Regions from separate parts of the Pseudomonas sp. HP_01 genome, predicted to be linked through region 3. Evidence: predicted binding sites of a transcription regulator. Region 3 holds the regulator's gene; each other region holds the start of a gene.
What was found. Region 3 encodes sigma-54, which starts transcription at its own class of promoters, with help from an activator protein. Its sites were predicted from a motif close to ANTGGCATNNANNTTGCTNT; they were not measured.

Region 1 (3,275 bases), on a different contig from region 3:
GGCACGGCTCAGAACAATGGCGAGGGACATGTCTTTCCTTGTAGGCAGCACCGCTTCCTGCGGCGAGCTTAAGGATAGTCATTGCTCCGGCGCGTGGCCCCGTGCATGTTCTACGGCATGTGTATGAATGGAAGGAAGGAGGAGTGATGACCCGTAATGGAGAGGGGCCCGTGCATCCAGGGGAAATTCCAAGCGAGGAGTTTCTCGAACCGTTGGCCGCTACGGTCACCTTCGCCGGGGCGCGAGCCTGTGACTTCGAAGCGCTTGTTGCCATCCGGCTCGACGCCATGCGTGAGAGCCTTGAGCGGATTGGACGCTTCGATCCCGTGCGCGCCCGAGAGCGTTTTCGCGAAGGCTTTTCCCCCGAATTTACCCGCCACGTTTTGGTTGCCGGAAAGCGGGTGGGTTTTGTCGTGGTCAAACCGCGCGTTGACGGTTTGTTGCTCGATCACCTCTACATCAAGCCAGACGCGCAAGGATCAGGAATAGGTTCGATTGTTCTTCGTCAGATCTTTACGGAAACAGATGCGGCGGCACTGACGTTATACGTTGGGGCTCTGAAGGAAAGCGCTTCAAATCGGTTCTACACTCGTCATGGTTTTCAGTTCGTCGAAGCTGGCGAATTTGATAATTATTATGCTCGGCACGTCGCTCAAGGCTGCCCGCCAGTGGCTGGCTGAACAAAGCCTTCATATACAGTGCCGACATGGCGCTACGGCTGGCAGCGTGCTTCGAGACCACCCCGGAGTTCTGACTGAACTTGCAACTCACCTACGACCTGCCCAAAGCAGGGATCGAGCCAGGTGAGGCGATCAAAGCCCAGGTTCAGCGCATTGCGCACTGCGCCTGAGCACATTCAGGTTCTGAAGCTCAACGCTGCGGCTCATCCCCTGACGCTTTCGGCTGCGGCGCCAACTGCGCTTCCATCTCCGCCATTTTCACTTCCAGTGCCTCAAGTCGGGCGCGGGTGCGGGCGAGGACGATCATCTGGCTGTCGAATTCTTCCCGGCTGACCAGGTCCAGCTTGCTGAAGCCGCTCTGCAGCAGCGCCTTGAACTGGGTTTCGAATTCGCTGCGTGGAACCGGGGTTTCGCCGTTGAACAGGCGGGAAGCGTGGCCGCTCAGGGCGTCGAGAAAGGCTTTGGGGGCGAGCATGATGAAACTCCAGAATCAGAGGGCGCGAGTGTAGCACGCAGCTTTCGACCCTCCGCTGCACGCAACGCTCTGCACGGTTTTCGCGCATGGCCTCGGGCGCGGGCGCACCGTTGTTGTGCGGTGATGACAATCGATGACTACGCTAAGGCGTGAATTAACGGTCGAACTGCCGAAATTCATGCATCTCGATGAGATGGCAAGCTTTCTGCTTAGTGGCTTGTAACCCATGCACTGATGCAGTCGCTGTGACGAATGCAGTGCGGCAGGCGGAGCGGGGAATGTTTCGTCAGAAGCGGTTTTCTGGAGCTGGTCAGGTCTCTTGCGGACACGACGCGTTACAAAGCCAGACACTGCGCTTAGACTTGAGTCGGGTTTGTTTTCCTGGGGCAAGTCCACCAATTCGGGAGAAAGTTTCATGAAGCTAGTCACTGCCATCATCAAGCCGTTCAAGCTGGACGACGTACGCGAGTCGCTGTCCGAAATCGGCGTGCAGGGCATCACAGTCACTGAAGTCAAAGGTTTCGGACGTCAGAAAGGCCACACCGAGCTCTATCGCGGTGCGGAGTATGTAGTCGACTTCCTCCCCAAGGTGAAGATCGATGTTGCGATCGACGACAAGGATCTGGACCGCGTTATCGAAGCGATAACCAAAGCGGCCAACACCGGCAAGATCGGTGACGGAAAGATCTTCGTGGTCAATCTGGAACAGGCCATCCGCATCCGTACCGGCGAAACCGATACCGACGCAATCTAAGCCGCCAAACCCCAACGCCCCAGGAGAAAACAATATGACTCTGCGTCAATTCGCAGGGCTAGGAGCCCTGTTGTCCCTCGTAACCCCTGGCTTGGCCATGGCGGCAGACGAAGTGGCAGCCCCTGTACTCAATTCCGGCGATACCGCCTGGATGCTGACCTCCACCGCGCTGGTGCTGTTCATGACCATCCCCGGTCTGGCGCTGTTCTACGGCGGCATGGTCCGCTCGAAAAACATTCTTTCCGTGATGATGCAGTGCTTCGCCATTACCGGCCTGATTAGCATCCTGTGGGTCGTTTACGGCTACAGCATGGCGTTCGACACCACTGGTATGGAAGCCAACGTCGTCAACTTCAACTCCTTCGTCGGCGGTCTGTCTAAGGCATTCCTGGCAGGCATTACCCCAGCGAGTATTACCGGTCCTGCGGCACTGTTCCCGGAAGCGGTCTTCGTGACCTTCCAGATGACCTTCGCCATCATCACCCCGGCGCTGATTGTCGGCGCTTTCGCAGAACGCATGAAGTTCTCCGCGATGCTGATCTTCATGGCGATCTGGTTCACTCTGGTTTATGCGCCAATTGCGCACATGGTCTGGAGCGGCGTCGGTGGTCTGTTGTGGGACTGGGGCGTTCTCGACTTCGCGGGCGGCACCGTCGTTCACATCAACGCCGGTGTGGCTGGCCTGGTAGCGTGCCTGGTGCTCGGCAAGCGTAAAGGTTTCCCGACCACCCCAATGGCTCCGCACAATCTGGGTTACACCCTGATAGGCGCGGCCATGCTCTGGGTCGGCTGGTTCGGCTTCAACGCAGGTTCCGCGGCTGCGGCCAACGGCACCGCCGGTATGGCCATGCTGGTCACCCAGATCGCTACCGCTGCTGCAGCGCTGGGCTGGATGTTCGCCGAATGGCTGACCCACGGTAAGCCAAGCGCTCTGGGCATCGCCTCGGGTGTGGTTGCCGGTCTGGTTGCTGTGACTCCAGCTGCCGGCACGGTCGGCCCGATGGGCGGCCTGATCATCGGTCTGGCGGCAGGCGTGGTCTGCTTCTTCTGCGCCACCAGCCTCAAACGCAAGCTGGGCTACGACGACTCCCTGGATGCCTTCGGCGTTCACGGTATCGGCGGTATCCTCGGCGCGATCCTGACCGGTGTGTTCGCAGCGCCTTCGCTGGGCGGCTTCGGCACCGTGACCGACATCGCGGCACAAGTCTGGATTCAGTGCAAAGGCGTTGGCTTCACGGTCATCTACACCGCGATCGTGACCTTCATCATTCTCAAGGTGCTCGACATGGTCATGGGCCTGCGTGTCACCGAAGAAGAAGAAGCGGTCGGCCTGGATCTGGCGCAACACAACGAACGTGGTTACAAC
Region 2 (3,275 bases), on a different contig from region 3:
GGTCGGAGACGTTTACGTTGACCTGACCCATGCCCTGTTGAACGAAGGAATCACGCAGCCGCGACATCTGACTTTCCAGCGCTTCACGCACACCGACATGGGCGCTCATGAACGTGACCTGGGTCTGCTGGTCCGCCGCCATATTGACGCGGATGTCCAGACGACCCAGTTCAGCGGGCTCCAGCTGGATGTCCGCCTGCTTGAGGTTCTGGCTCGACAGGTACATCACGCGGTTGACCACGCCTTCGGTCCATCCGCCCTGATTCATCGCCAGCGGCTGATTGAGCAGTGGCGTGGCCGGGGCCGACGCCGAGGTGTTTTTCACCTGAGCGGCCTGTGACAAGGCCGCCAGCCGGTCGGCGAAGTTATCCATTCGCGTATCGCTGGTGGCGCCCTTCACGTCTTTCAGGCCGTCAGCGAGCAAGCCGCTGAACGCTTTGTCGCCGCCGCCTTCGGTGGTGCTCTTGTCCACGGGTTGGTCGCCCAGCGCCGCCAGGTTATTGGCCAGCAGTTGCGAAGGATCGGCGTTCGGGTCTTGCTTGCCCCCACCTTTGCCGTCGCCATGCACACCGTTGTTCCCGGCCGCCTGCTGCGCCTTGTTGTCCAGGGCGACTTGCACGGCGGTCAAGCCTTCCAGCGGATCGGCGGAGGGATCGAAACCATCGCCGGCTGCGTCGGTTGTCTCGGTTGCGTCGGAAGGCGCCTGCACCGCAGGCGGCAGCATCACGGGCAGCGCGCCGGCGAGAAGCGCCGGATCCACCACCGGGTCAACGGGAGGCGCGACGGCCAAGGGCTCTTGAACCGGCGGCGTGACGGCAAGGGCCGGGTCCTGCGTGGGATCGACCGCAGCTGCATCCGCCACCGTCGGGTCCTGACCCGTGTCGGCGGCGTCATCCTTGTCGTCAGCCTGACTCTTGCCAGCGCCCGCATCGTCGTCCGTTTTGCCGTTCACCGGTTTGGCAGGCAAGCCATTGCCGTTATCGGCAACGGTCTTGTCATCGGCGGCAGACGTATGGCTGGCGGCGGGCTTGTCGTCCGCTGCCGAACTCTTGGCGCTTGCCGGCTTCGGCGCCGGGTTATCAGCACTGTTGGACTTGAGCGGCGTCTGCCTGGCGAAGACGTCAGAGAAGCTGGAAGTGTTGTGCTTGACGGGGTCCGGCGCCTTTGCCGCCGAGGTATTCCCGGCTTTCTGGACTTTGGCCGCTGTCAAAGCCGTCAGTAATGGGTTGTTGGCGAGGGCCATGTGAATCTCCGCAAGAGCACAATTACAGAGAGACAAAGCAAATGACGGGCCAAGTGCGTCGACTGGCTGGATTAAAGGCGAATATCAAGTTGAAGGCCGGGTTGGGACACCCGGCTCAGTGGCTGGCAGTGCAGAGCTGCAGCTCGTCTTCGAAAACCTTCCTGACGGCGCAGAATTCCTCCTTGATCTCGGACACCAGTAGCCTTATCCGAGCGTCGTCCGCGGTCACTAACCCGCGCCCTTGTTCTTCCAGTTGCAGGCAGAGCTCGGACAAGTGCGTGGCGCCCATGTTGCCGGTGCTGCCTTTAAAGCTGTGGGCCATCAGGCCCAGGCGTTGCAGCGAGGCGATAGAGGACGTAGTAAAGGCAGGGTCACGCAGCAACAGGGTCATGTCGTTGACCCGGCTGACGGAATCGGAAATGAACACCTGCAACAGCGCCGGGTATTCAGCTTCCATCACGTCACGCAGCGTGCTGAGCACGTTGAAGTCCACAGGATTATTCGACACTTGTTCACTCCTTGATCAAGACGCGCGGATTATGCCAGACCCTCCCAGGCAAATTCCACGCTGGCCGTCCGGCCATCATCGGACCACTGACAGCGGTCGCTGAGTTGCCGGACCAGCGCAAGGCCGCGCCCGGACAATTGGGTGACCGCAGGCGGCAGCGCCAGCACGCGATCGGAGTCGAAACCTGCACCGCTGTCCTGCACCCGCACCGTCAGGCGACCGCCCTCGCCGTTCGGGACGACCTGGAAATCGATGCGAATAAAACCGTCTTCCAGACGATCGAGGCGTTCGGCGCGTTGCTGATAGTAAAGCCCAAAACCTGCGGCGTCGCGTTTCAGCGCCGAGTCGAGCCCGAGCACACCATGCTCCAGCGCATTGCTGTACAACTCCGACAGCACGATATACAGCTCGCTGCTCTGCATGCGCAAGCCATGCACCTCTTGCACCAGTTGCAACAGATACGGCAGCGGGTTGAATCGCTTGAGGGTTGCCGCGCGGTATTCGAACGAAGCGGACCAATCCAGCGGACTCGAATCGCCGCTGTCGGTGTAAATGACAGAAGGCGGGCCGAGCAAGTCAGGCTCGGTGAATGCCACTTCGACCATGCTCACGTCATCCCGCGCCTGGCCGCGAAAGCGCGCCAGGGCCCACTGCACTTCTTCGATCAACAGCGCCGGGTTGCGGTTGCTCACCAGCACATTCTGCAAACGCCGGGCGCCGAACAGTTCGCCGTCCTGGCCGGTACTGTCGACCACGCCATCGGACAGCAGAAACACCCGATCCCCCGGCCCGAAGGGATACACCTGGGTGTTGTCGTCAAAGCTGCCGGCGCTCAACACACCGAGGGGCACGTTTGAAGAAATCAGCGGCGTATGCGGCCGGCCGTCGCCATGCAGCAGGTAACCATCCGGCAGGCCGCCGTTCCAGACCTCGACCAGTTGCTGCTTGAAGTTCAGGCACAGCAGCGCGGCGCAGCAGAACATGTCGACCGGCAGGATGCGTTTGAGCTTGGCGTTCATCTCCCGCAGGGTTTCGGGCAAACCGTATCCCTTGGCGGTCATGCCGTAGAACACTTCGGCCAGCGGCATCGCGCCCACCGCCGCCGGCAGACCATGACCGGTGAAATCCCCGAGCAGCAGGTGCATGTTGCCGGAGGGCGACCACGCCGCCAACAGCAGGTCACCGTTGAACAGCGCGTAGGGCGACTGCAGGTACCGGATGTTGCGCGAGCTCAGGCATCCGGAGTGGGCGATCTGATCAAACACCGCCTTGGCCACGCGCTGTTCGTTAAGCAGGTATTTATGGTGACGGGTGATCAGGTCTCGCTGATGCAGGACGGTTTCCTGCAACACGCGAAGTCGGTTCATGGCGTTGATCTTTGCGGCCAGCACCACTTGGTTGTAGGGCTTGGCGACGAAGTCGTCGCCGCCGGCGTCGAGGCAACGGGCGAGGTCTTCGCCTTCGGTCAGCGACGTCAGGAAGATGATCGGCACCAGCGCGTCGCCCGCGAGCGTCTTGATCTGG
Region 3 (3,275 bases):
GTGAACGCCGGTCGTGCCAATGGCACCAAGGTCACCGCCCCACGCCCTCGCATCGACATGGTCATCCAGCCGAAAAAGAAAACCGACCAGCAGAAGGCCCAGTAATGGCAACGCTGAAAGCCCAACACCTGGCCAAGGCCTATAAAAGCCGCCAGGTCGTACGTGACGTCAGCCTGTCCATCGAGAGCGGCCAGATCGTCGGCCTGCTCGGCCCCAACGGCGCCGGCAAGACCACCTGCTTCTACATGATCGTCGGCCTGGTTCAGGCGGATCAGGGTCGCGTCCTGATCGACGACCAGGACGTCAGCCACCAGCCGATGCACGGCCGCGCACGCGCCGGTATTGGCTACCTGCCACAGGAAGCATCGATCTTCCGCAAGCTCTCCGTCTCGGACAACATCATGGCGATCCTGGAGACCCGCAACGAGCTCGATCGCGCTGCCCGCCGCAAGGAGCTGGAGAGCCTGCTGCAGGAATTCCACATCACCCACATTCGCGACAACCTGGGGATGAGCCTGTCGGGTGGTGAACGTCGCCGTGTGGAAATCGCACGCGCCCTCGCCACTTCGCCGAAATTCATTCTGCTCGACGAACCCTTCGCCGGTGTCGACCCTATTTCCGTAGGCGACATCAAGCAGATCATTCACCACCTCAAGGCCAAAGGGATCGGCGTGCTGATCACCGACCACAACGTGCGTGAAACGCTGGATATCTGCGAAACCGCCTACATCGTCAACGATGGGCAGCTAATTGCCGAAGGCGACGCCGAATCCATCCTGGCCAACCAGTTGGTCAAGGAAGTGTATCTGGGTCACGAGTTCCGCCTGTAACCGCAGTGATGACATGAGGTCGTGCGGTGCCCCGCAGCGCGCGCTATCGCCGACCTCGTTTTTTAATTGTCATCACACTCTAGGCAAACCCTCCAGCTTCAGGCATATAATTTGCTTAAGTTGGCGCCATCGGCGCCCTGGTAGTAAATGGCGCGCAGTGCGCCGGCGAATAAGGTGTTAAGCCCTGCCATGAAACCTTCGCTAGTCTTGAGAATGGGCCAGCAGCTGACGATGACGCCTCAGCTGCAACAGGCAATCCGCTTGCTTCAGCTGTCGACGCTGGATCTCCAACAGGAGATTCAGGAGGCGCTGGAGTCGAACCCGATGCTGGAACGGCAGGAGGAAGGCGACGATTTCGACAATGCCGACCCCTTGGCGGATAACGTAGAGCAAAAGCCCAACGCTGATGTTCAGGAGCCCACCTATCAGGAATCGGCGCCTACCGTCGACAATCTGGATGAGGGCGACTGGAACGAGCGCATCCCCAACGAGCTGCCCGTCGACACCGCGTGGGAAGACGTCTATCAAACCAGCGCCAGCAGCCTGCCCAGCAATGACGATGACGAGTGGGATTTCACCACCCGCACTTCTGTTGGCGAGAGCCTGCAAAGCCACCTGCTCTGGCAGCTCAACCTGGCGCCGATGTCCGACACCGATCGCCTGATCGCCGTGACCCTGATCGACTGCATCAACAACCAGGGCTACCTCGACGAAACACTTGAAGAATTGCTCGACGCATTCGATCCCGAACTCGATATCGAGCTGGATGAGATAGAAGCCGTTCTGCACCGCATCCAGCAGTTCGAGCCTGCCGGCATCGGCGCTCGCAACCTGAGTGAATGCCTCCTGCTGCAGCTTCGCCAGTTGCCGGCCAAAACCAGGTGGCTGGCGGAAGCCCAGAAGCTGGTCAGCGAATACATCGACCTGCTGGGCAGCCGCGACTATGCGCAACTGATGCGCCGCATGAAGCTCAAGGAAGACGACCTGCGTCAGGTCATTGAGCTGGTCCAGAGCCTCAACCCGCGGCCCGGCTCACAGATCGAGTCCAGTGAAGCTGAATACGTCGTGCCTGACGTCATTGTGCGCAAGGACAACGAGCGCTGGCTGGTGGAGCTGAACCAGGAATCCGTGCCGCGCCTGCGGGTCAATCCGCAATACGCAGGATTCGTGCGTCGCGCCGATACCAGTGCCGACAACACCTTCATGCGCAATCAACTGCAGGAAGCCCGCTGGTTCATCAAAAGCCTGCAGAGCCGCAACGAGACGCTGATGAAGGTGGCCACGCAAATCGTCGAACACCAGCGCGGCTTCCTCGAGTACGGCGACGAGGCCATGAAGCCGCTGGTTCTGCATGACATCGCCGAAGCGGTCGGCATGCACGAATCGACGATTTCCCGGGTGACCACGCAGAAATTCATGCACACCCCGCGCGGGATCTACGAACTCAAATATTTCTTTTCCAGCCACGTCAGCACCTCCGAAGGCGGCGAATGCTCGTCCACGGCGATTCGCGCGATCATCAAAAAACTGGTCGCCGCGGAAAATCAGAAAAAGCCGTTGAGTGACAGCAAGATCGCTGGTTTACTGGAAGCACAAGGCATTCAAGTGGCCCGTCGCACAGTCGCCAAGTACCGCGAATCCCTTGGGATTTCGCCGTCCAGCGAACGCAAGCGGCTGATGTAAAGGCCACACGTCAAAGTGTTTCAGTGGCAGGCATTACGCCTGCCTCTTAATGCACTGGCAACGAAGGAGAAGCTGTATGCAAGTCAACATCAGTGGACACCAGCTGGAAGTGACCGAACCTCTGCGTACCTACATCGGCGAGAAGCTCGCCCGACTGGAACGCCACTTTGACAAGATCACGAATGTGCAGGTCACGATGGAGGTCGAGAAGCTCAAGCAGAAAATCGAAGCCACCCTGCATGTTCCTGGCGCTGAAGTGGTTGCCAACGCCGAACACGACGACATGTATGCAGCCATTGACCTGCTTGCCGACAAGCTTGACCGCCAACTCAAAAAACATAAGGAAAAACAGCAAAGTCTGCTGCAAGGCGCGACTGCTCGCTGACACTCCCCACTCATGATCCGACTTGAAAATATCCTGACCCCTGGCCGTTCCCTCGTGAACGTGCCAGGCGGCAGCAAAAAAGCCGTACTCCAAAAGATCGCCAACGTGATCAGCAAGCAGGTGCCTGATCTTGATGAGCAGGTGATGTTTGAAAGTCTTACTGCCCGTGAAAAGCTCGGTTCTACCGGATTCGGCAATGGCATCGCCATTCCCCACTGTAGGCTGAAGGGCTGTTCAACGCCCGTCAGCGCCGTGCTGCATCTCGAGAAACCCATAGATTTCGACGCCATTGACGGCGCACCGGTTGACCTGCTTTTTGTGCTGCTGGTCCCGGAAGCGGCCACCGATGCCCATCTCGAACTGCTGCGCCAGATCGC

Region 1: glnK (P-II family nitrogen regulator) is a predicted target of sigma-54. The motif match lies at 1,348-1,367, and genes of this name have one in related genera.
Region 2: ACYAR8_RS13460 (flagellar hook-length control protein FliK) is a predicted target of sigma-54. The motif match lies at 1,278-1,297, and genes of this name have one in related genera.

The regions. Positions count from the first base shown of each region.
Region 1 covers NZ_JBTOPV010000089.1:181,984-185,258, reverse strand. The annotation lists gene ACYAR8_RS25665 (YifB family Mg chelatase-like AAA ATPase) at 1-30, opposite strand, end outside; gene ACYAR8_RS25660 (GNAT family N-acetyltransferase) at 147-680, shown strand; gene ACYAR8_RS25655 (accessory factor UbiK family protein) at 871-1,155, opposite strand; gene glnK (P-II family nitrogen regulator) at 1,571-1,909, shown strand; gene ACYAR8_RS25645 (ammonium transporter) at 1,944-3,275, shown strand, end outside.
Region 2 covers NZ_JBTOPV010000022.1:29,292-32,566, reverse strand. The annotation lists gene ACYAR8_RS13460 (flagellar hook-length control protein FliK) at 1-1,243, opposite strand, end outside; gene ACYAR8_RS13455 (Hpt domain-containing protein) at 1,359-1,751, opposite strand; gene ACYAR8_RS13450 (ATP-binding SpoIIE family protein phosphatase) at 1,781-3,275, opposite strand, start outside.
Region 3 covers NZ_JBTOPV010000033.1:9,525-12,799, reverse strand. The annotation lists gene lptA (lipopolysaccharide transport periplasmic protein LptA) at 1-105, shown strand, start outside; gene lptB (LPS export ABC transporter ATP-binding protein) at 105-830, shown strand; gene ACYAR8_RS17295 (RNA polymerase factor sigma-54) at 1,020-2,513, shown strand; gene hpf (ribosome hibernation-promoting factor, HPF/YfiA family) at 2,590-2,898, shown strand; gene ptsN (PTS IIA-like nitrogen regulatory protein PtsN) at 2,911-3,275, shown strand, end outside.